4 regions of the Kocuria sp. CPCC 205260 genome follow, and region 4 is predicted to be linked to each of the others. Evidence: riboswitches for the same ligand, from Rfam matches in the RefSeq annotation. Region 4 holds a riboswitch; each other region holds the start of a gene.

Region 1 (5,752 bases), on a different contig from region 4:
ACCGTGCGCGCCCAGGCCTCCGAGCGCCGTGCTGCCGCTCAGCCCAGGCCGCTGCCGCAGGGTCGTCGGCGCACCCGCTGGCAGAGGCTCAAGCGCTCCATGCGCTCGACCGGCACCGTCCTGGGGCTGTTCACGGCCTTCCACCTGGCGGATCTCACGCTGGGCACGCGGCCGGCCGCCTCGCGCCGTCACGAGCCCGGTGCCGCCTACGACAACCTGGTGGCATCCCTGCGCCGCCCGCCCGTGGCCGGGCTGTACCTGGCCGCCATGCTGGCGCTGGCCGCCCACACCTCCCAGGGCCTGGTCCAGATCGGCAATGACACCGGCTTGTCCGCCCAGCGCGGTGCCCGCGAGCGCTTCGAGCTGGCCGGGCGGCTGGTCGGCACCGGCGTGGCCCTGGGCAACGCCTCCATCCCCGTGGCCGTGCTCCTGCGCCTGGTGCGCTGAGCCGTCCTCCCCCGCACTGCAACACCGCCTTCCGCGACCGGGTCCCGGCGCGAGGGCACCGAAGGAGTCCCATGCGCATCACCGGCACCCTGCAGGTCGAGGTCTGGCGCCAGGCCGACGGCGAGTCCGAGGGCGGTTTCGAGACCCACACCGTCACCGGCGTGAGCCCCCAGACGACCGTGCTGGAGCTGCTCGACCTGCTCAACGAGCAGCTGCCCGAGGGCATGGAGCCGATCTCCTACGACGACGGCTGCCGCGAGGGCATCTGCGGCAAGTGCGGCGTCACGGTCGACGGCGTGGCCCACGGCCCCCAGCTCAACCGGGCCTCGTGCCAGCAGCAGGTTGCGGCCTTCACTGACGGCGAGCGCGTGCGGATCGAGCCGCTGCGCGCAGCCGCCTTCCCCGTGAAGAAGGACCTGTCCGTGGACAAGAAGGCCGCGCTGCGCACCGTGGTCAAGGCCGCCGGAGGCCCCGTGGGCATGAAGGCACTGACCGAGGCCGGGTGCATCAGCTGCGGGGCCTGCGTGGCCGCCTGCCCCAACGGCTCCGGCCAGCTGTTCGTGGGCTCGCTGCTCACCGAGCTCCCCCCGCTGGCCAAGGACGACGACGACCGCCGCACCCGCTCCGGCAAGGTGCTCGACGCCGCCGAGGAGAGCTTCGGGCCGTGCTCCACCCTGGGCGACTGCACCGAGGTCTGCCCCGCCGGGCTGCCGCTGGAGAATCTCTCGGCAGTGGCGAGGGAGCATCTGCGCCGTCGTCGCTGAGTCGCCAGGCCGCGGCGGCGGCCTGGCGCTGCGGCGCCGGAGTGCGCCTCCGGGATTCTTGTAGTTACACGCCTGCGCGCCCCTTAGCATTCGCAGTTGCGAACACTCGGGCGGGGTCATATATTTGCATCAGCAACTCACCTCTCCCGCTCGACCAGGAGTCCACGATGCACCCCTATATCCCGCAGGCTCAGCCCTACGCCTACCCGCAGGCCACCTGGTCCCCGAGGCCCTCCGCGCCCGGCAGCGCCGTCACCGCTCTGGTGCTCACGATCCTCGTGCTGGCCGGTGCACTGTTGCTCTCCCCGCTCACGATCCTGTTCTCGATCGGCGCCGCGTCCACAGTCACGGAGCCCGACTTCGGCGGCACCGCCGATCTGGTCGCTGCCATGCTCGTCGCGTTCCTGCCCCTGGGCGCCCCGGCGATCCTGGGTGCGGCGCTGGCCATCTACCCCCGCATCCGCATGCCGCGCGAGATGTACCCGTCCTCCGGGGTGAAGACTGCCGCAACCGTCTTCCTGGTCTTGCATCTGCTCACGCTCGTGCTCGCCGTCATCTTCGGCGTCCTGCCGCAGGTCCTGGTGCTGTGAGCACGGCACCACCGCGTCATGGGGCTTGTGCTGTCGGAGCCTTCTTGTAATTTCAGGACACGTTCAAGAGCGCGGCCTCACGGGCCTGGCCGGCCGCGCAGCAACCCGAACTCGATTCCCGGGTGCTTCCAGAGCAGAACGGGCCTCAGCGCACTCGCTGAGGCAAGACTCGACGGGGTCGCGCTGCGCGGCCCGGAAGGCAGGACCTCATGTCCGACGCACTGCACCAAGCACTGGAGTCGAAGCGCTCCGATCTCGAGCATCTGCATCCCTACAACGTGCCGCTGCACCTCGCACCGGAGGCACCCGTGGTGCCGCCGCGCACGAACCACCGGTGGATCGACTTCGGAGATCGGGAGGCCCGGGAGTGGAGCAGAGTCCTGTTCCTCCTCCCCCGCAAGGGCCACTCAACGACCGTCATGGCCTGCGCGCACAGCGTGTGGCGCTTCGGCAACCTGCCCAACGTGAACAATGCCCCGGAGGTGGCTCGGGCCGCCCGCGCTCTCGGACACACCCCGGAGAGCGCCTGGGAGATGCTGGTGACGTTGATCGTCATGCGCCAGGACCAGGAGCACGACCCGGATGTCGCCTACGACCTGAGGGTCTGGGCCCTGTGGATCGAGCGCATGAACCACCTGGAGGACCCGATCACAGCGGCAAGGCACTGCTTGAAGGCCGTCGGTCAGCGCTGATCGGGGCCCTCGGCGACCGACCCGACGAAACAGCCCTCCTCCCCGCCGCTATGGCTGGGAGGAGGGCTGCGTCGTCGTTCAGCGGCGGAAGCGGGTCAGGCCTTGCCCACGCGCTTCATCTGCTGGGTCCAGAACGCGCCGGTGGTGATCACGTCGGTGCCGTCCCAGGCATCCAGCCCGGTGAGGCCGGGGATGTCGGAGCCGTTGAAGGTGGGCTCCTCACCGCGGCGGCGCTGGGCCTCGTAGTTCTTCATCACCTTGACGGCGACGGGCGCCAGGAGGATCAGGGCGATCAGGTTGATCGTGGCCATGATCGCCATCATCACGTCGGCCAGAGACCACACAAGATCCAGGGCGACCACCGAGCCGACCATCACGGACAGGAGCACCAGCAGGCGGTAGCCGTTCATCACCGCGCGCGAGCGGGTGAGGAACATGATGTTCGCCTCGCCGTAGAAGTAGTTGCCGATCACCGAGCTGAAGGCGAACAGGAAGATCGCGATGGTCAGGAAGTGGACCGCCCAGGTGCCCAGCTGCAGACCCAGTGCCGTCTGCGTGAGCGAGGCGCCCTGGGCAGAGTCGCCGAAGCTCGGGTTGGACAGCAGCACGATGAACGCCGTGACCGAGCAGACGAGCCAGGTGTCGAAGTAGACGCCCAGGGACTGCACGAAGCCCTGCTTGGCCGGGTGAGAGACGGAGGCCGAGGCACCGGCGTTCGGCGCGGAGCCCATGCCGGCCTCATTGGAGAACAGTCCGCGGCGCAGGCCCTGGACGAACACGGCCATGAAGCCGCCCACCACGAACTCGCGGATGCCGAAGGCGCCCAGGACGATGTCGGCGACCATGCCGGGGACCTCGCCGATGTTCAGGACGACGACCAGGAGCCCGAGCAGCACGTACAGGATGGCCATGACCGGCACGACTGCCTGGGTGACCGCGGAGATGCGGCGGGCGCCGCCGAAGATGATGGAGGCGGTCAGCACGACGACCACTGCGCCCACGATCAGCTTGAAGGGCAGGGCCCCGGCGGCCGACGGGTCGATGTCCAGCGAGCCCGACAGCGAGTCCACGATCGCGTTGGACTGCACCGAGTTGAACACCAGGCCGTAGGTGACGGTGATGATCACCGCGAACAGGATGCCCATCCAGTGCTTCTTGAGCCCGTAGGTCATGTAGTAGGCCGGTCCACCGTAGTAGCCGGTCTCGCCCTTGCGCTTGTAGAGCTGGCCCAGCAGCGACTCGACGAACGCGCTGGCGCCGCCGATGGCCGCGATGGCCCACATCCAGAACACGGCGCCGGGCCCGCCCACGCTGATCGCGATGGCCACGCCGGCGATGTTACCCGTGCCCACGCGTGAGGCCGCCGAGACGGTGAACGCGCGGAACGACGAGATCGACTTCTTGCCGTCCGGGTCCTCACCGGGAGGGTCTCGCAGCACCCGGAACATTTCCGGGACGGACCGCCACTGGACCGCCCTGGTCCTGATCGTCAGGTAGATACCCGTGCCGATCAGGATCGCGAAGACGATCCAGCTCCAGATGAAATTGCCGACGCTGCCGACGAGCTCAGTGAGCTGCTCCATGTGCACTCCCGCTTCTCAGAGGAATCTGCCGGAGCGATCACAGGCCGTTCCCAGCAGTTGGAGCAATGTACATCACCCCGGTTTCCGGCGAGTTGCGGCTGGTGCCCCGACTGCCCACGCGAAGCGCCGAGCTCGAGGACCTCAGTCCTCGACGACCCGCACCGCCCCCTTGTCCGCCGAGGTCACCATGGAGGCGTAGGCCTTCAGGGCCTTGGACACCTTGCGCTCGCGCGGCTTGGTCGGCTTCCAGGGGGCCTCGCCCTTCTCGGAGCGACGACGCGCCAGCTCGGCGTCGTCCACATTGACGCGCAGGATGCGGTTCTCGACGTCGATCTCGATCTCATCGCCCTGCTCGATCAGGCCCACGGCACCGCCGGCGGCGGCCTCCGGGGAGATGTGCCCGATCGACAGCCCCGAGGTGCCGCCGGAGAACCGGCCGTCGGTGATCAGGGCGCACTCCTTCCCCAGGCCCAGGCCCTTGAGGTAGGAGGTCGGGTAGAGCATCTCCTGCATGCCGGGCCCGCCCTTGGGGCCCTCGTACTGGATGACCACGATGTCCCCGGACTTCACGTTCTTGGACAGGATCTCGAACACGGCTTCGTCCTGGGATTCGACGACGAACGCGGAGCCCTTGAAGTGGAACAGGGACTCGTCGATGCCCGCGGTCTTGATGATCGCGCCGTCCTCGGCGATGTTGCCGAAGAGCACGCACAGCCCGCCCTCCTTGGTGTAGGCGTGGGCGACCGAGCGGATGCATCCGTCCTGGGCGTCGAGGTCGTGATCCTCGTACTCGTTGGCCTGCGAGAACGCCTGCGTGGTGCGCACCCCGCCCGGGGCGGCCAGGAAGTGGTGCTTCGCCTGCTCGGTCGCCTTGCCGGAGCGGATGTCCCACTCATCGAGCCACTCGCCCATGGTGGCGGCGTGGACGGTGTGGACGTCCTCGTCCAGCAGCCCACCGCGGCGCAGCTCGCCCAGGATCGCGGGGATGCCGCCGGCCCGGTGGACGTGCTCGATGTGGTACTTCGTGGAGTTCGGGGCGACCTTGGCCAGGCAGGGCACGCGCCGGGAGATCTGGTCGATGTCCGACATGGTGAAGTCGACCTCGGCCTCCTGCGCGGCGGCCAGGATGTGCAGCACCGTGTTGGTGGACCCGCCCATGGCCACATCCAGGGTCATGGCGTTGGCGAAGGCCTCCGGGGTGGCGATCGAGCGCGGCAGGACGGAGTCGTCGTCGTCCTCGTAGTAGCGCTTGGCCGAGGCCACGATCCGGGCGCCGGCCTCCTCGAAGAGGCGCTTGCGATTGATGTGCGTGGCAAGAGTGGTGCCGTTGCCCGGAAGGGACAGGCCCAGGGCCTCGGTGAGGCAGTTCATGGAGTTGGCCGTGAACATGCCCGAGCACGAGCCGCACGTGGGGCATGCGGACTCCTCGATCAGCGCGAGCTGGTCATCGGTCACGGACTCGTCCACGGCCAGGGACATGGCGTCCACCAGGTCCACGCGGTGCTCCACCACGCCCTCCACGCCCTCGCCGGACTCCATGGGCCCGCCGGAGACGAAGATCGTGGGGATGTTCAGGCGCATGGCGGCCATGAGCATGCCCGGGGTGATCTTGTCGCAGTTGGAGATGCACACCAGGGCGTCGGCGCAGTGCGCGTTGACCATGTACTCGACCGAGT
Region 2 (5,752 bases), on a different contig from region 4:
GAGCTCGGCGGATCCCTGCTGCTCGGGTTCATCGCAGCCGTCGCCTTCGCCACGATCCTGGCGGTCGTGGCGGGTCTGGCCATCACGGCATCGGCGTCGTTCGCCCACGACATCTACGGCAACGTGCTCAAGAAGGGCAAGGCCACCGGCAAGGAGGAGCTGCGGGTCGGCAAGATCACCGTGGTCGTGATCGGCGTCGTGGCCGTCCTGGGCGGGATCGGTGCGCAGGGGCAGAACGTCGCCTTCCTGGTGGCCCTGGCCTTCGCGGTCGCAGCCTCGGCGAACCTGCCCACGATCCTGTTCTCGCTGTACTGGAAGCGCTTCACCACCCGCGGCGCGGTGTGGTCCATGTACGGCGGCCTGATCACCGCGGTCGTGCTGATCATCTTCTCCCCGGTGATGTCCGGGGCGGAGACCTCAATGATCGCCAGCGCCGACTTCGCCTGGTTCCCGCTGACCAACCCGGGCATCGTCTCGATCCCGGTCGGCTTCCTGCTGGCCATCATCGGCTCGCTCACGGAGAGCCGCCGCGAGAACCGCGAGAAGCAGGCCGAGATGGAGGTCCGCTCCATGACGGGAGTCGGGGCCGAGCCCCCGGTCGATCACTGAGCTGCGCGGCTCTCGGATCATCTCGGGGCTGACCTGGGGCGATTCGATGCACAAGTGCATCTGAGAGAAGTGTGAGAGACGCCTCAGCGGCTCGGGGCTAGGATGCTCCCCCCGAGCCGCTCAGGGTCTACTCTCGAGGAGATGCTCAGCAGTCTGAGCACTCGACCCCCAGTTCAGGGACGTCGCACTTGCGTCCCGGAAGAGGAGAAGCACCATGATCGGATCCATCATCGCCTGGCTGGTTCTCGGCATCATCGCCGGCGCCATCGCCAAGCTCATCATGCCCGGCAAGCAGGGCGGCGGCATCGTGATGACCATCATCCTGGGCATCGTCGGCGCCTTCGTCGGCGGCCTGATCGCCATGGTCATCCCGGGCCTGCACCCGGCCGGCAGCACCCTGTCCATCGGCTCGATCGTGCTCGCCATCATCGGCGCGCTCGTCGTGCTGTTCATCTACGGCGCCCTCACCAAGGGCAGCCGCGGCGGTGCCGTCGAGCGCTGAGCCGACGCGTTCCGCAGCACCTGCAAGCGCCCCGTCCCTCGTCGAGAGGGGCGGGGCGCTTCGTCTCCTCCGGGCCAGGGGGCGTGCGCGGAAGGGGGGGCGCGTCCAACGCGCTCCGGCAGCGCTGGAGGCAGGTCGGCATACTGGAGCCATGTCCGAGATCTCCAGCGAACAGCGTCCCGCCCCCCAGGCTCCCCTGTGGGCCGAGTCCCAGCGCCGCATCTGCATCCTGGGCTCGACCGGCTCCATCGGCACGCAGGCGCTCGACGTCGTGCGCACCGCCGCGGCGTCGGCCGATCAGCAGGCCCCATTCCGGGTGGTGGCCCTGGCGGCCGGCTCGTCGAACCTCGAGCTGCTCGCGGAGCAGGCCGTCGAGACCCGGGCCCCGCTCGTGGCGACGTCCGGCGATGTCCAGGACGCGGCGCTGCTCGAGCGCATGATCGCCTCGCGGGTCCTGGCGCTGGGGGAGGACTATTCCCCGCAGATCCTCGCGGGATCGGAGGCCGCCGTGCAGGCGGCGCGAGCGCCGGGGGCCGATCTCGTCCTCAACGGCATCACCGGCTCGATCGGGCTGGCCCCCACCCTTGCCGCCCTGGAGGCCGGCAAGCTGCTGGCCCTGGCCAACAAGGAGTCGCTGATCGCCGGCGGTGAGCTGGTGCGCCGGGCCGCGCAGGCCTCCCCGCACGACGACCCGCTGATCCCCGTGGACTCCGAGCACTCAGCCCTGGCCCAGGCGCTGCGCAGCGGCGCGTCGGCAGAGGTCGACCGGCTCGTGCTGACGGCCTCCGGCGGACCCTTCCGCGGGCGCTCGCGCGATTCCCTGCGGGACGTGCGCCCGCAGGACGCCCTGGCCCATCCCACCTGGGACATGGGGCTGATGGTGACCACGAACTCCTCGACCATGGTCAACAAGGCCCTCGAGGTCCTCGAGGCCCACCTGCTCTTCGACATCCCCTTGGAGCGCATCGACGTGGTGGTGCACCCGCAGTCCGTCGTGCACTCGATGGTGCAGTTCGTGGACGGCTCCACCATGGCTCAGGCCTCCCCGCCGGACATGCGCCTGCCGATCGCGCTGGGCCTCGGCTGGCCGCATCGGGTCCCGGGCGCCGCCTCGCCGTGCGACTGGACTCAGGCGGCGACCTGGAGCTTCGAGCCGCTGGATGAGGAGGCCTTCCCAGCGGTGCGTCTGCTCAAGGAGGCGGCGGCTTCAGGGCCCACCGGCCCTGCCGTGTTCAACGCCGCGAACGAGCAGGCGGTCCTGGCCTTCCACGCCGGGCGCCTGCGCTTCCTGGAGATCGTCGAGCTCGTGGCCGAAGTCGTGCGGGAGCATGAGCCCGTCGACGAGCTGAGCCTCGAATCGGTGCTGGCAGCCGAGGCCTGGGCTCGCTCCCGCGCTGATGAGCTGGTGAGGCAGAGGCGTCGATGAGCCGGGACGCGGCCGACGTGCAGTCGGTGCCTGAGCCAGAGCCCGTGCCAGGCCTCGTGGGGGGCTCGCCCGCACCGGACTCAGATGCTAGGATCTGCGCCGGATGACGAGATCCGGCGCGAAGCTCTGGCTGGCCGGACGGCAACCCTCTCACCGTGGTGGGGTGCCCCAGATGACCATCCGGCTCCGGTTCCGCACCGCGGCAAGCACGGATTTGGGTTCGTGCGCAGCATCGATGCGCACGCCTGACGTTCAGCGCCGCCGGTCACCCCGATGGGATCGGACAGCTCGCTGAACGAAAGGCAACCCCTCCCATGCGCGCACACCGTCTCTCCGCCCTGGCCGTGACCACAGTCCTCGGCCTGACCCTCGCCGGCTGCGGCGGCGGCGGCGACTCCGATGAGGCCCCCTACGACGACGGGGTCATCAAGATCGGCGTCGTCGGCACCACCCCCGTGAACGAGGCCCTCGTGGAGAAGGCCGAGGAGGAGGGCATCACCGTCGAGCTGGTCGAGCTCTCCGAGTACAGCCAGGTCAACCCGGCGACCGTCTCCGGCGACGTCGACATGAACTGGTTCCAGCACATCGCGTACCTGGCGGACTACAACAACAGCTCCGGGGAGAGCATCACCCCGATCGCCTCGACCTCGATCTACCCGCTGGGCCTGTACTCCAACAAGTACGAGTCGCTCGAGGACATCCAGGACGGCGACGAGATCGCCATCCCCAACGACTCGATCAACCAGTCGCGCGCGCTGCTGCTGCTGCAGGCCAACGGCCTGGTCGAGTTCACCTCGGACACCACCGCCCCGACCGAGTCGGACATCGACACCGAGGCCTCGAAGGTCTCCGTCACCCCGGTCTCGGCCGAGCAGACCGTGCTGTCTCTGGACTCCGTGGCCGGCTCCGTCATCAACAACGACTTCCTGGCCCGCGGCGACATCGATCCCGATTCGGCCCTGGCCTCCGACGGCGCCGAGAACGAGAACGCCCGTCCGTACGTGAACCTGTTCGCCACCACCGAGGCCAACAAGGACGACGAGACCCTCCACAAGGTCGCCGATCTCTTCCACACCCCGGAGGTCGAGGAGGCCGAGAAGGAGGACAGCAAGGGCACCGCGGTGACCATGGACCTCTCGCAGGAGGAGCTGGAGCAGGTCCTCTCCGATTACGAGGAGGACCTCCAGAAGTGACCCCGGCCGAGCAGTTCCACCCCGGCAGCGAGCCGGTGGCCGACGCCGCTGACACGCAGCGGCGTCGGCCCGGGCCCGAGACCGAGGCGATCGTGCGCTTCGACGGCGTCACCAAGTCCTTCACCACGGGCAAGGGCAGGACCAAGCGGGACGTGACCGCAGTCGACGATGTCACCCTCGACATCCGCCGAGGCGAGATCTTCGGCGTGATCGGCTACTCGGGTGCCGGCAAGTCCACGCTCGTGCGCCTGATCAACGGCCTGGAGCCGGTGACCTCCGGCGTCGTCGAGGTCGACGGCCGCCGGGTCGACGGCCGCACCGAGAATCAGCTGGCCCCGATCCGTCGCGACATCGGCATGATCTTCCAGCAGTTCAACCTGTTCACGTCGCGCTCCGTGGCCGGCAACGTCGAGTACCCGCTGAAGCAGGCGGGCTGGTCGGCGGCCGATCGCAGGGCGCGCGTGAAGGAGCTGCTCGAGTTCGTCGGGCTCTCTGAGCGGGCGGGCAACTACCCCGAGCAGCTCTCGGGCGGGCAGAAGCAGCGCGTGGGCATCGCCCGGGCGCTGGCTGCCAACCCCAAGATCCTGCTGGCCGACGAGTCCACCTCCGCACTGGACCCGGAGACCACCCAGGAGGTGCTGGCGCTGCTGCGCCGGGCCAACCGGGAGTTCGGGATCACGGTCGTGCTGATCACCCACGAGATGGACGTGGTGCGCTCGATCGCCGATCGCGTCGCGGTCATGGACAGCGGACGCGTGGTCGAGATGGGCCCCACGGCCCAGATCTTCTCGGCCGGGCAGTCGCCCACGACCCGTCGCTTCGTCTCCACCGTCGTCCACGCCGAGCCGGACGCCGAGGAGCTCGCGCACCTGCGCGCGCGCCACGACGGCCGCCTGGTGGTCATGGAGATCCGCGAGGGCGTCGATGTCGGCACGGTGCTCAGCCGCGCCGCCGCTGAGCGCGGCGTGGGCTTCAGGATCGTGTTCGGCGGGGTGTCGGTGCTGCAGGAGCAGTCCTTCGGCTCCCTGACCGTCGAGCTGCTGGGTGATCCCCAGGCCGTGGAGGACACGATCGCCCGGCTTGCAGAGGCCACGACCGTGAAGGAGGTGTCGGCATGACCAACTGGTCCGTTCTCGGCCCTCAGCTGCTGACGTCCATCGGCGAGACCCTCTACATGGTCGTGGTGACCATGATCATCGCGGGCTTCCTGGGTCTCGTCTTCGGCGTCGCGCTGTACGTCACGCGTCCGGGCGGCATCTATGCGAACCGCCCGCTGAACACCGCGATCAACCTGATCGTGAACTTCGTGCGGCCGATCCCGTTCATCATCCTGCTGGCGGCCCTCGGCCCGCTGACGGAGACGGTGATCGGGACCAGGCTCGGGCAGAACGCCGCGATCTTCGCCATGACGATCGCCGCGCTGTTCGCGGTCGCGCGCATCGTCGAGCAGAACCTCATGTCGGTGGATCCCGGTGTGATCGAGGCGGCTCGCTCCATGGGCGTCTCGCGGTTCCGGATCATCACCACGGTGATCCTGCCGGAGGCCCTGGGCCCTCTGGTGCTCGGCTACACGTTCCTGGTCATCGGTGTGACCGACATGTCCGCCATGGCCGGTGCCATCGGCGCTGGCGGTCTGGGCGACTTCGCGCTGCGGCTGGGCTACCAGCGCTTCAACGACGAGGTCACCTGGGCTGCGGTCGCGGTCATCATCGTCCTGGTGCAGACCGTGCAGTTCGTCGGCAACGCCATGGCGCGCAGGATCATGCGCCGCTGACCCGTCAGCGGCACCGCCTCACGGGCGCGGGCCCGGCTTCCTCCAGGGGAGCCGGACCCGCGCCCGTCGTCGTGATCCTCATCTTTCCCCGGGCCCCGTCCTGAGGGACCACGACGACGGGCGAAGCCCACGGAAGCCCACGGGCGAGGCAACCGCTGTGCCGTCCTGCCGGTGTGGTGGGATATGCGCGTGAGCGTCCTGATCTTCGTCCTCGGCGTCCTGCTGGCAGCCCTGGCCCTCATCGCCTC
Region 3 (5,752 bases), on a different contig from region 4:
CAGCTCGCCGATCTGCTCGTGCTCGATCAGGAAGCCGTCGTGCCCGGCGCCGGAGCGTATGGTGCGGTGGGGGACGTCGCCGGGCAGAAGCCGGGCGAGGTCCTCGGATTCCGAGGGCAGGTAGAGCCGATCCGAGTCGACCGAGGCCACGAGCCAGTCGCAGGTGGTGGCCGCGAGCGCCTGCCTGACGCCGCCGCGGCCGCGGCCGACGTCGTGGCCCATGAGGGCGTCGTTGAGCACCAGGTAGGAGTTGGCGTCGAAGCGGCCCACGAGCTTGGCGGCCTGATGATCCAGGTAGCTCTCGATCGCATACCGGCCCCGACGGCGCCCCGGCAGCGGCGCCCCCGGATCTTCGCCGGCCTGCGCCGCATTGCCGAAGCGCGCATTGAGGTCCGGTGCCGCGCGGTAGGTGGTGTGCGCGATCCGCCGTGCGATTCCGAGGCCCACGGAGGGGATGACGCCGTCGTAGTAGTCGCCGCCGCGGAAGTCGGGGTCGTTGCGGATCGCCAGGCGCTGCGCCTGGCCCCATGCGATCTGCTCGGCGCTCGAGGCGGCGGTCGAGGCGATCACCGCACAGGCGCGCACCTGCTCGGGGAACGTGGCGGCCCACTCGAGGGCCCGCGCACCGCCCATGGAACCGCCGACGACCAACCGCCAGGACGCGATGCCCAGCTGCTCGGCCAGGCGCTGCTCGGCGCGCACCGAGTCGCGGATCGTCACCGCGGGGAAGTCCGATCCCCACGGAAGACCGGCCCGCGGGCTGCCCTCCGGGATCAGGGTCGACGGACCCGTGGAGCCGTAGCAGCCCCCGAGCATGTTGATGGCGACCACGAAGAAGCGGTCGGTGTCGATCGCCCGCCCGGGCCCGATCAGTCCGTCCCACCAGCCCGGTGCCTCGGCGGAGACACGGTCAAAGGAGGTGGCGTCCTCGGCGACCCGTCCGCGCGTGACATGGGTGTCTCCAGTCAGCGCATGCGCGACGAGCACCGCGTTGGAGGCGCGGTCGTCGAGCTCGCCCCAGGTCTCGTAGGCCAGCTCGACATCGGGCAGCACGGCCCCGGATTCCAGCCCGAGGTCGCCGATGCGGGCGCGGCGCAGCAGCCCCTCGGTGCGGAAGGGCTGCTGCGAGCGCGCGGTCGTGCTCTGGATGGCGGTCACCTCAGACCGCTCCCCCTGCGCCGCGCGCCTTGACCGCGGCGAAGCCGAGCTCCAGGTCCGCGAGGATGTCGTCGATGTGCTCCAGTCCCACGGACAGGCGCACGAACCCCGGGGCGACGCCGGCGGCCAGCTGCTCCTCCGGGGAGAGCTGAGCGTGCGTGGTGGAGGCCGGGTGGATGACCAGCGAGCGGACGTCACCGATGTTCGCGACGTTCGAGTGCAGGCTCAGCGCGTCCACGAAGGCCTGGCCGGCCTCCGAGCCGCCGTCGAGCTCGAAGCCGAGGATCGAACCTGCGCCGCCGGGGACGTACTTCTGCGCACGCTCGTGCCACGGAGAGGACTCGAGCCCGGCGTAGGACACGGATTCGACGCCCTCGTGGGCCTCCAGCCAGGTGGCGACCGTCTGAGCGTTGGCGACGTGGCGCTCCATGCGCAGCGACAGCGTCTCGATGCCCTGCTCGATCAGGAAGGCGTTGAACGGGGAGATGGCAGCGCCCATGTCGCGCAGCAGCTGGGTGCGGATCTTGAACGCGAAGGACACGTTGGCCCCGAACGGCCCGTTCTCCCCGAAGACCTCGCCGAACACGAGGCCGTGATAGGACTCGTCCGGCTCCGTGAAGCCCGGGAAGCGATCCGGATAGCGGGTGTAGTCGAAGCGCCCGGAGTCCACGATGAACCCGCCGACCGAGGTTCCGTGCCCGCCGAGGAACTTGGTGGCGGAGTGGATCACCACGTCCGCGCCGTGCTCGAACGGCCGCAGCAGGTAGGGGGTCGCGATGGTGTTGTCGACCATCAGCGGGACCTCGGACTCGTGGGCGATCGCGGAGACCGTCTCCAGGTCCAGGACGTCGTTGCGGGGGTTCGGGATGGACTCCGCGTAGAAGGCCTTCGTATTGAGCTGGACGGCGTCGCGCCAGGCCTGGGGATCGTCCGGATCGGAGACGAACGTGGTCTCGATCCCGAGCCGGGACAGCGTGTGCTTGAACAGGTTGAACGACCCTCCGTACAGCGACGGGCTGGCCACGATGTGATCGCCGGCCCCGGCCACGTTGAGGATCGCGTAGGTGGTGGCGGCCTGCCCGGAGGAGACCATGACGGCCGCGGTCCCGCCCTCCAGGGAGGCGATGCGGTTCTCGACGACCTCGGTGGTGGGGTTGGTCAGTCGGGTGTAGATGGGCCCGACCTGGCTGAGCCCGAAGCGACCGGCTGCGGTCTCGGCGTCCGGGAAGACGTACGAGGTGGTCTGCTGGATCGGCAACGCACGGGCGCCGGTGACGGGATCGGGCTCCTGACCGGCGTGGATCTGACGGGTCTCGAAGCTCCAGCCCTGCGGGGCGGAGGGGGTGGGCTGCTGTGCGGACATGTCGGCGACTCCTTGTCTTCCGGGGCCGCGGACCGAGGTCCGACGCACCCGTCGGACCGGGTGCCGTGACCCGCGCTTGCCGTGTGCGCGTCTGCGCACCGGCCCGGTCCTCACCCAGGGCACCCCACCGCGGAAGGAGGGTTGCCGGCCAGCTAGCTGGGGCTTGTCGCTGGCTCTCGTGACCTGCCTTCCATTCTCGGACGAGCACGGCTCCGGCGCAAACCCGCGTGCGGCGTCCTGTGGCGGCCGCTGTCAGAACAGCAGGGGCCCGGCCAGGAAGCCCACGGCGTCCAGCAGGAAGTGCGCGATGATCAGCGGCATCACGCGTCCGGTGCGGCGGTAGAGCCACAGGAACACCAGTCCCATCACCACGTTGCCCAGCGCCGGACCGACGCCCTGGTACAGGTGGTAGCTGCCGCGCAGAAGGGCCGAGCCGATCAGCACGGCCGGCCACGTCCATCCCACGCGCAGCAGGCGATCGGCCAGGAACACGACGACGATGATCTCCTCCACGAGCGAGTGCCGCAGCGCCGAGGCCAGCAGGAGGATGACCTCCCACCAGGATGTCCCGCCCGCATTCGTGACGATCTCGGCGGTGATCCCGAGCTGGCGGCCCGCCTGGTACAGCGCCAGGGTGCCCAGGCCCATGACGGCGAAGAGCAGCGTCCCCAGGCCCAGATCCGCCAGCGGGGCTCGGCGGTCCAGGCCGATCCGGTGTAGCAGCCCGCGCAGCTGACCGGCCGAGCCCGCCAGCAGATAGAGCGCCAGCAGCGGCGGGACCAGAGCCAAGAGGATCCCGAGGCTGCGGCGCAGGACGTCGAACAGGGGGAAGCCGCTCTGCGCCGCGTTCATGGAGGCCGTCGACTCGGCGATCGAGCTGGTGGACAGCGTCTCGGCGAGGTCGAGGAGCGACCAGAGGGCGCTGGCCCCCAGCGAGACGCCCAGCACGAGCAGGATCTGCAGCCACAGATCGGCGCGCTGGGAGCCGAATGACGGCTGGGCTGGGGCCTGAGAGCGCTGTTCGGTCATGGGCTCCATTGTGGGCCAGGGGCACGACGGCAGCGGCCTGTGCTGTCGGCGCCGGTTCCTACGATGAGCGCCATGACCTCCCAGAACTCGGATCTTCCGCTCGCTCCCCCGTCGGCCGTGCGTCGCGACCACGTCCGCGAGTTCCACGGCGATGCCTTCCTGGACCCGTACGAGTGGCTGCGGGACAAGGAGTCCCCGGAGGTCATCGCGCATCTGGAGGCCGAGACCGCCTACGCCGAGTCCGCCACCGCCCAGCTGGCCCCGCTGCGCGAGCAGCTCTTCCAGGAGGTCCGGAACCGCGTGCAGGAGACGGACCTGTCGGTGCCGTGGCGGCGCGGCGACTGGTGGTACTTCACGCGCACCGTGGAGGGCGGGGAGCACTCGGTGCAGTGCCGCGTCCCGGCTGCTGAGGAGGGGTGGGAGCCGCCGCAGATCGTGGCAGGCCAGTCCCTGCCCGGCGAGCAGACCCTCCTGGACGGCAACGCCCGGGCGCAGCCGCACGAGTTCTGGTCGCTGGGCGCCTTCGACATCACCCACGACGGCACCCGGATGGCCTGGGCCGAGGACACCACCGGGGATGAGCGCTTCACGGTGCGCGTCCACGACTTCGCAGCCGACCGGACGCTCGACGACGAGATCCCCAAGACCTCCTACGGCGCCTTCCTCTCGCCCGCCGGAGACGCCGTCTTCTACACCGAGGTCGACGACACCTGGCGGCCCTGGCGCCTGCGCCGGCACGTGCTCGGGACCCCGCTCGAGCAGGACATCACCATCGCCCAGGAGGACGACCCCGGCCTGTGGCTGGGGGCCGAGCTCTCCTCGGACCGGCGCTGGCTCGTGCTCGAGGCCGGGTGCTCCGAGTACTCCGAGGTCTCGATCCTGCGCATCGAGGAGGCCGGCGAGCAGGCCCCACAGGTGGTCGTGCCGCGCGGGGCCGGCGTTCTCGCCTCGGCGGAGCCCGTGCGGATCGACGGCCGGGACGTCGTCCTGCTCCAGCACGATCGCCAGGCTCCGGATGGGCGCCTGAGCCTGATCGAGCTGTCGGACCTGCCCGGCGAGTCGGCGGAACTGCCCGGCGACGGATTCCCGCCCGGCATCTACATCGTGGCACCCAGGGAGGGGCTGCGCGTGCTGGGCTTCGCCGCCACACAGCATCACCTGGTTCTCGAGGTCCGTGAGGACATCCTGCCGGGGCTGCGCATCCTGCCGCTGAAGGGACTCGGCACGGAGAGCCAGGCCGAGCCCCATGTCCTCGAGGTGCCCGGCGAGCTCACGGCTGTCTCCCTCACCGCCGCTGAGCCGGACTCCCCCGTCCTGCGCTTCACCGCCGAGTCCTTCGTGATCCCGCGGCGCGTCTTCGACCTCATCCTGGATGCGCCGGGGACCGAGCTGCCCGATCCGGTCCTGCGCCGCGAGCAGCCGGTGCTGGGCGACTACTCGGCTGCCGACTACAGCGTGGAGCGCGACTGGGCCCAGGCCGAGGACGGCACGCGGATCCCGATCACCCTCATCCGCCGCCGGGACGCCGCGCAGCCGGCACCCGCGGTGGTCTACGCCTACGGCTCGTACGAGATCAGCATGGATCCGTCGTTCTCGTACTCGCGGATCTCGCTGCTGGACCGCGGTGCGGTCTGGGCCATCGCCCACGTGCGCGGCGGCGGCGAGCTCGGGCGGCAGTGGTACGAGTCCGGCAAAAAGGAGCACAAGCGGCGCACCTTCACAGACGTCGTCGCGGCGACCCGGCACCTGGGCGCGCGCTCGGACATCGACGCCGACCGGGTCGTGCTGATGGGCGGCTCGGCTGGCGGACTCCTGGTCGGCGCTGTGCTGAACCTGGCCCCCGAGCTGTACTGCGGTGCGGTGGCCGCGGTGCCGTTCGTGGACCCGCTGACCTCCATGCTCATGCCCGAACTGCCGCTGACCGCGCTCGAATGGGAGGAATGGGGCAATCCCCTCGACTCCGCGGAGGTCTACCGGACCATGAAGGCCTATTCCCCGTACGAGAACGTCTCCGCCAGGGACTACCCGCCGATCCTGGCCGTGACCTCGCTGCACGACACCCGCGTCCTCTACGTGGAGCCCGCCAAGTGGGTGGCGGCCCTGCGTTACGAGAACCCGGACAAGGGCGAGCAGATCCTCATGCGCATCGAGATGGCCGGCGGCCATGGCGGAGCCTCGGGGCGCTATCAGCAGTGGCGCGAC
Region 4 (5,752 bases):
TGGAGGTTGACCACGGTGGTCTCGTCGAAGCCCATATCCGCCGCCGACAGCGCCTGCAGCAGGAAGAAGTAGGGATCCGTGCCCTTGGTGGCCGCCACCGACCTGCCGCGCAGATCCTCGACCGAGCGCAGGGGCGAGTCCGCGGTGCGCACGAGTGCTGCCCACTCCGGCTGGGAGCAGATGTCGATCGCGCGGATGGGGGAGCGGTTGGTGCGCGCCAGCAGCGCGGCCGAGCCCGCGGTCGAGCCGATGTCGATCGCCCCGCCGCGCAGGAACTCGTTGGCCTTGTTGGACCCGGCCGAGAACGTCCAGTGGACCTCCTGGCCGCCCTCGGCGGCGACGGTCTCCAGCCAGCCCTTCTCGCGGACGATCAGCGACAGCGGGTTGTAGGTCGCGTAGTCCAGGTAGATCTCGGTGTCCGAGCCGGAGGCCATGCCGCGGCCCGGGCCCTCGCCCTCCATGACGCACCCGGACAGGGGCGCGGCGGCGGCCCCGACGGCGGCCAGGCCCAGCAGGCGACGACGCGTCAGCCCGCTCATGCCTCCACGCCCAGCAGGCCGAGCAGGTGCCTGCGGGCACCCGTCAGCTCGGGATCATCGCGGTGGCGCGGGCGGGGCGAGTCCACCGTGAGGATCTCCTGGATGCCCGCCGGCCCGCCCTCCGGCGGCGTCCCGAGCACGACCACGCGGTCGGAGAGCACCAGGGCCTCCTCGACGTCGTGGGTGACCAGCAGGACCGTCGTGGGATCGGCGGCGTGGATCTCCAGCAGCAGGTCCTGCATCTTCAGGCGCGTCAGTGCGTCGAGCGCGCCGAACGGCTCGTCGAGCAGCAGCACCTGCGGGTTGCGCGCCAGCGCCCGAGCCAGCGAGGCCCGCTGCGCCATGCCTCCGGAGATCTCCGACGGGTGATCCTCCGCATGCCTGGACAGCCCGACCAGCTCGAGCAGGTGGGCCACCCGCTGCTCGGCCTCGCGGCCGCGCACGCCGCGCGGCAGTCCGAGCGCCACGTTGCGGGCCACGGTGCGCCACGGCAGCAGCCGCGGCTCCTGGAAGCCCACCGCACAGCGGGGGTCCAGGCCGCGCACGGGCGCGTCGTCGATCAGGACCCGGCCGGCCGTGGCGGTGCCGAGACCGGCCACCGCGCGCAGCAGGGTGGACTTGCCGCAGCCCGACGGGCCCAGCACGGAGACGATCTCCCCGGGGCGGACCTCGAAGCTGACATCGGCCAGGACGTCGCGCCGGCGGCCCCCGGAAGACGGGAAGGACTTGCCGACCCGGTCGAAGGTCAGGGCGGCGGCATCGACCGTGCTCAGGGCGGACGGGGGTGCAGAGATCATCACATCACTCCATCGGTCCTGGCATTAGCACCTTGTGCCGCGGATGGACGGCACTGGTTGCTGCGGCGTCGACGAGCCAGGTCTCTCGGCCGCTCCGGATGGGAACCGGGGGTCATTCAATGCCCTGGTCCGGGGAGACAGCAAATCGGAGGACGAGCGGGGCAACGCGCGGCATGGGCTTCGCACTGTCGCCTCAGGTGTGCATAGGATGACGCTCACACGATCAAGAGTTCCGGCCCACAGCCCTGGCTGGCCGGACGGCAACCCTCTCCCGTAGCGGGGTGCCCCAGGTGAGGATCGGGCCGCTCGCTAGACCGCGTGCGGCAAGTACGGCGCACGCACGCGCTGGACCCGCAGGTTGGCCGCGGCATGAGCGGCGCACGGGGCGCGGGTCTGTCTTCTCAGGAGCAGCCTTCTATGGCCAAGCGGATCTCCCTGAACGCCTTCGACATGACCTGCGTGGATCACCAGAGCTTCGGGCTGTGGCGCCACCCGCGCTCGCGGGCCACGGAATACAACACGATCGAGTACTGGACGCACCTGGCCCAGGTGCTCGAGCGGGGCCGCTTCGACGCCCTGTTCCTGGCCGATGTGGTCGGCATCTACGACATCTACCGCAACTCGGCCGCCCCCTCGATCGCCGACGGCGCGCAGGTCCCGGTCAACGATCCGTTCATGCAGATCTCCGCCATGGCCGCGGTGACCCAGAACCTCGGCTTCGGCGTGACCAGTGCGGTCACCTACGAGCAGCCGTACACGCTGGCCCGCAAGTACGCGACGCTGGATCATCTGACCCGCGGGCGCGTGGGCTTCAACGTGGTGACCTCCTACCTGCCTTCGGCGGCCGAGAACCAGGGTCTGCCCACGCAGATCGAGCACGACGAGCGCTACGAGATCGCCGAGGAGTTCCTCGACGTCTGCTACAAGCTGTGGGAGGGCTCCTGGGAGGACGACGCCGTCGTGAAGGACGTGGAGCGCGGGATCTACGCCGATCCGGCCAAGGTCCACCCGATCCAGCACCAGGGCAAGCACTTCACGGTGCCTGGTGCGGCGCTCACCGAGCCCAGCCCGCAGCGCACGCCGCTGATCTTCCAGGCCGGGGCCTCCTCGCGCGGGCAGGCCTTCGCGGGCAAGCACGCCGAAGCCGTGTTCATCGGCGCCCTGCGCCCGGACCTCACCCGGTACATGACCGACCGGATCCGCGACAAGGTCGAGGCCGAGGGCCGTGACCGGGACGACGTGAAGATCTACGCGATGCTCTCCGTGGTGGTCGACGAGACCGACGAGAAGGCCCAGGCCAAGTACCGCGAGTACCAGAGCTACGCCAACCTGGAGGCCTCGCAGGCCATCATCGGCGGCTGGTCCGGGCTGGATCTGTCCACGTTCCAGGAGGACGAGGTCCTGAACTACGTCAAGACCGAGGCCATCCAGTCCTTCCTCACGCCGTTCACCATGCAGGACGGCACCAAGCAGTGGACGCGCGAGGAGATCGCCCGCCACTGCGCGATCGGCGGCATGGGCGATGTGGTCGTGGGCTCGCCGCAGACCGTGGCCGATCAGCTCGAGACCTGGATCGACGAGGGCGGGCTGGACGGGATCAACCTGGCCTACCACGTGTCCCCGGGCTCGTTCGAGGACTTCGTGGAGCACGTGGTCCCGGAGCTGCAGAAGCGCGGTCGCTACCGCACGGACTACGACGGGCCCACCCTGCGCGAGAACGTCTACGGCGCCGGGCAGACCAAGGTGCTCGACACCCACCCGGCGGCCAAGTACCGCGGGGCCTACGTGGGCAGGCCGTCCACGGCGGACACCCCGTCGCGGGATCTCGGCTGAGGGCTGGAGAACGGCAGCCGGCAGAGGCCCTGGCCCTTCCGAGGCCCTTTGCCATCACTGGCAGGGATGCAGCGCCGATGCATGCGTCCGGGACTTCAGGCTGCTGATCCCGAGGGTTGCGTGCGGAGGCCTGCGTGGGGCCTCACGTCACGTGCACGAACGGGCGGTCCTGCTTGCGCGGCACCGCCCGGCGCAGGACCTCATGCACCGCCGTCGCCGTCTGACCGCGGCCGAGGAGCAGGAAGCGCAGGGAGTTGACCAGGGGCGAGCCGTCGGACCACTCGAGGTAGAGGTGCGACGGCCGCCCCGTCCGGTCCCGGACGGCCAGGGCCACGCCGGCCAGGCAGGTGGGCACCGACGAGCCCTCGGCGCGCAGGACGCGGTGGCCGTCGATCTCGTGGGCGCTCACGCGCAGCCGGTCCTCGAAGTCCGATGGATCGCGCAGGGTCACCTCCACGAACAGGACGCCGTCGGCCGAGGGAAGGCGATGCCATTCGCGCTCGTCGCGCAGCTTCTCGGCCAGGTCGGGGTCGCTGAGCAGGAGCTGCTGGGCCTGGGCCCCTGCTGCGCCCAGCTGGGTGCGCGGCCGGTGCGCGATCAGCCGCACCGTGCGGCCGCGGCAGCTGCGCAGCCAGTCCTGGGAGGTCTCGTCGAAATCGATGCTGCGGATCCGCAGCTCCGAGGCCCGCCAGACCCGCGAGGCGAACGACGCCGCCAGCAGGGCCGCGATGAACACGAGGGCCACGTGGAGGCCATCGGGGCGGCTGATCATGTTGTCGGCGGTCGTGTAGGCGATCACCACAGTGATCGCCGCGAATCCCACGGCGGCGCGTCGGTGCCCCCGCTTTCCGGCCGACAGGGTCGAGGCGAAGGAGGCCGAGAGCATCAGCACCAGCACCCCGGTCGCGTAGGCCCCGCCCTGCGCATCCACGTCGGCGCGGAAGACCGCCGTGACGACCAGGGCAGCGGCCAGGATCGTGAGCACCAGCGGCCGCGGAGCGCGGGTCCACTCGGGCGCCATGCCGTAGCGCGGCAGGTAGCGCGGGATGAGGTTGAGCAGACCGGCCATCGCCGAGGCGCCCGCGAACCACAGGATCAGCACCGTCGACAGGTCGTAGACCGACCCGAAGGTCTCGCCCAGCAGGCTGTGCGCCAGGTAGGCCAGGGCCCGCCCGTTGGCAGCGCCGCCGGGCTCGAAGTCCCCGGCCGGGATCAGGATCGTGCACACCAGCGACGAGGTCAGCAGGAACCCGGCCATGATCAGCGCAGCGGTCGTGAGCAGTCGTCGGGTGCCCTCCACGCGGCCCCGCAGGCCCCGCGAGGTGCGCACCAGGGGCATCACGGAGACCCCGGTCTCGAAGCCGGACAGGCCCAGCGCCAGCTTGGGGAACACCAGGGCAGCCACGGCGACCGCCGCCCAGGGCGAGGAGTGCTGGCTCAGCGCCGCATGCCACCACTGCGCGAATCCGATCTCCTGCGAGCGGGCGATCTGCCACCAGCCCACCGCCAGCACCACGGCGTTGAGGCTCAGATACACGGGGACCAGGACGACGGCCACGCTGATGGCCTCCGAGAACCCGGCCATGAACACCGCGCCCAGCAGCAGGAGCAGCCCGACGGTCACCCAGAACTGCCAGTGCTGCGCCTCGGCCGGCACGTGCGGATTCTCGACGATGTGCACGGCGGCATCGGCCGAGGACAGGGTCATGGTGATGACGAAGTCCGTGATCGCGAAGCCGAGCAGGCACAGGACCAGCACCTTGCCGCTCCAGCGCGGCAGCAGCGTCTCGAGCATCCGGATGGAGCCGGCGCCGTGCGGGGAGGCCACCGCCACCCACCGGTAGACCGGCAGCGCGCCGAACAGCGTCACCGCCACCAGCACCAGGGTGGCCAGCGGAGAGATCAGCCCGGCGGCCAGGATCGCGATGCCGGGCTGATAGCCCAGGGTGGAGAAGTAGTCCACGCCGGACAGGCACATGACCTTCCACCAGGAATGGGTCTTCTCGTCGCGATCGGGTCGGCGATGCGGGGCTCCGTAGGAGGCGGAGGGGGATCCGGCCAGCAGCCAGGCGGCGGCGCGGGAGGGCAGTGCGATCACGTCGTACATGATGCGCTTGTCCCGCTCACGGCCCCGCCGCCGAGGGCCTCAGGCGGCTGGCAGTTGCCTGTGAGCCGCGATCTGCCGATCAGTCGGGCAGCGGACCCGACCGATCCGGCTCGGGGCCGAGCAGCCCGCCGAGGGCCACCAGGAGCCCGCCCACCGCGAGCACCGCGGCGATCGCCGCGTGCGGCCCGAGCAGCTGCTGCAGCGGCGGCAGGTAGTAGGGGTAGAGCGCGGGCAGCACGATCGAGATGCTGTAGGCCACCCCGTATCCGCTGGCCCGGATCTCGTCGGGGAAGCGCTCCGTCAGATAGGCGCCCACCGGCCCGTAGCCGGTCACCGTCGTGACCTGCAGCGCGGCTGCCAGCAGCAGCACCGTGCCGATGCCGGCTCCGAGGGCCCCGGACAGCAGCGCCAGGAGGATGACGGGAGAGACCGCTGCGCAGAGCAGACCGAAGCCCACGAAGAACCGGCGCCGCCCG

Evidence for each region. Region 4 has a riboswitch for S-adenosylmethionine ahead of RF645_RS12250 (LLM class flavin-dependent oxidoreductase). Riboswitches for the same ligand answer to the same signal wherever they lie in the genome.
Region 1: linked by a shared signal. The riboswitch ahead of RF645_RS04910 (hypothetical protein) and the one ahead of RF645_RS12250 (LLM class flavin-dependent oxidoreductase) in region 4 are both predicted to bind S-adenosylmethionine.
Region 2: linked by a shared signal. The riboswitch ahead of RF645_RS11025 (MetQ/NlpA family ABC transporter substrate-binding protein) and the one ahead of RF645_RS12250 (LLM class flavin-dependent oxidoreductase) in region 4 are both predicted to bind S-adenosylmethionine.
Region 3: linked by a shared signal. The riboswitch ahead of RF645_RS10080 (bifunctional o-acetylhomoserine/o-acetylserine sulfhydrylase) and the one ahead of RF645_RS12250 (LLM class flavin-dependent oxidoreductase) in region 4 are both predicted to bind S-adenosylmethionine.

The regions. Positions count from the first base shown of each region.
Region 1 is NZ_JAVKPT010000002.1:49,978-55,729, forward strand. Features, by position in the region: gene RF645_RS04895 (succinate dehydrogenase) at 1-447, shown strand, start outside; gene RF645_RS04900 (2Fe-2S iron-sulfur cluster-binding protein) at 519-1,211, shown strand; gene RF645_RS04905 (hypothetical protein) at 1,379-1,801, shown strand; SAM riboswitch class IV at 1,863-1,976, shown strand; gene RF645_RS04910 (hypothetical protein) at 2,011-2,493, shown strand; gene RF645_RS04915 (sodium:alanine symporter family protein) at 2,589-4,076, opposite strand; gene ilvD (dihydroxy-acid dehydratase) at 4,218-5,752, opposite strand, start outside.
Region 2 is NZ_JAVKPT010000007.1:84,407-90,158, reverse strand. Features, by position in the region: gene RF645_RS11040 (cation acetate symporter) at 1-609, shown strand, start outside; gene RF645_RS11035 (GlsB/YeaQ/YmgE family stress response membrane protein) at 824-1,111, shown strand; gene dxr (1-deoxy-D-xylulose-5-phosphate reductoisomerase) at 1,263-2,537, shown strand; SAM riboswitch class IV at 2,640-2,752, shown strand; gene RF645_RS11025 (MetQ/NlpA family ABC transporter substrate-binding protein) at 2,852-3,730, shown strand; gene RF645_RS11020 (methionine ABC transporter ATP-binding protein) at 3,823-4,848, shown strand; gene RF645_RS11015 (methionine ABC transporter permease) at 4,845-5,504, shown strand; gene RF645_RS11010 (RIP metalloprotease) at 5,694-5,752, shown strand, end outside.
Region 3 is NZ_JAVKPT010000006.1:19,219-24,970, forward strand. Features, by position in the region: gene RF645_RS10075 (homoserine O-acetyltransferase) at 1-1,149, opposite strand, end outside; gene RF645_RS10080 (bifunctional o-acetylhomoserine/o-acetylserine sulfhydrylase) at 1,160-2,521, opposite strand; SAM riboswitch class IV at 2,589-2,705, opposite strand; gene RF645_RS10085 (CPBP family intramembrane glutamic endopeptidase) at 2,774-3,550, opposite strand; gene RF645_RS10090 (S9 family peptidase) at 3,623-5,752, shown strand, end outside.
Region 4 is NZ_JAVKPT010000010.1:24,690-30,441, forward strand. Features, by position in the region: gene RF645_RS12240 (aliphatic sulfonate ABC transporter substrate-binding protein) at 1-539, opposite strand, end outside; gene RF645_RS12245 (ABC transporter ATP-binding protein) at 536-1,336, opposite strand; SAM riboswitch class I at 1,335-1,441, opposite strand; SAM riboswitch class IV at 1,558-1,672, shown strand; gene RF645_RS12250 (LLM class flavin-dependent oxidoreductase) at 1,754-3,169, shown strand; gene RF645_RS12255 (amino acid transporter) at 3,312-5,276, opposite strand; gene RF645_RS12260 (MFS transporter) at 5,356-5,752, opposite strand, start outside.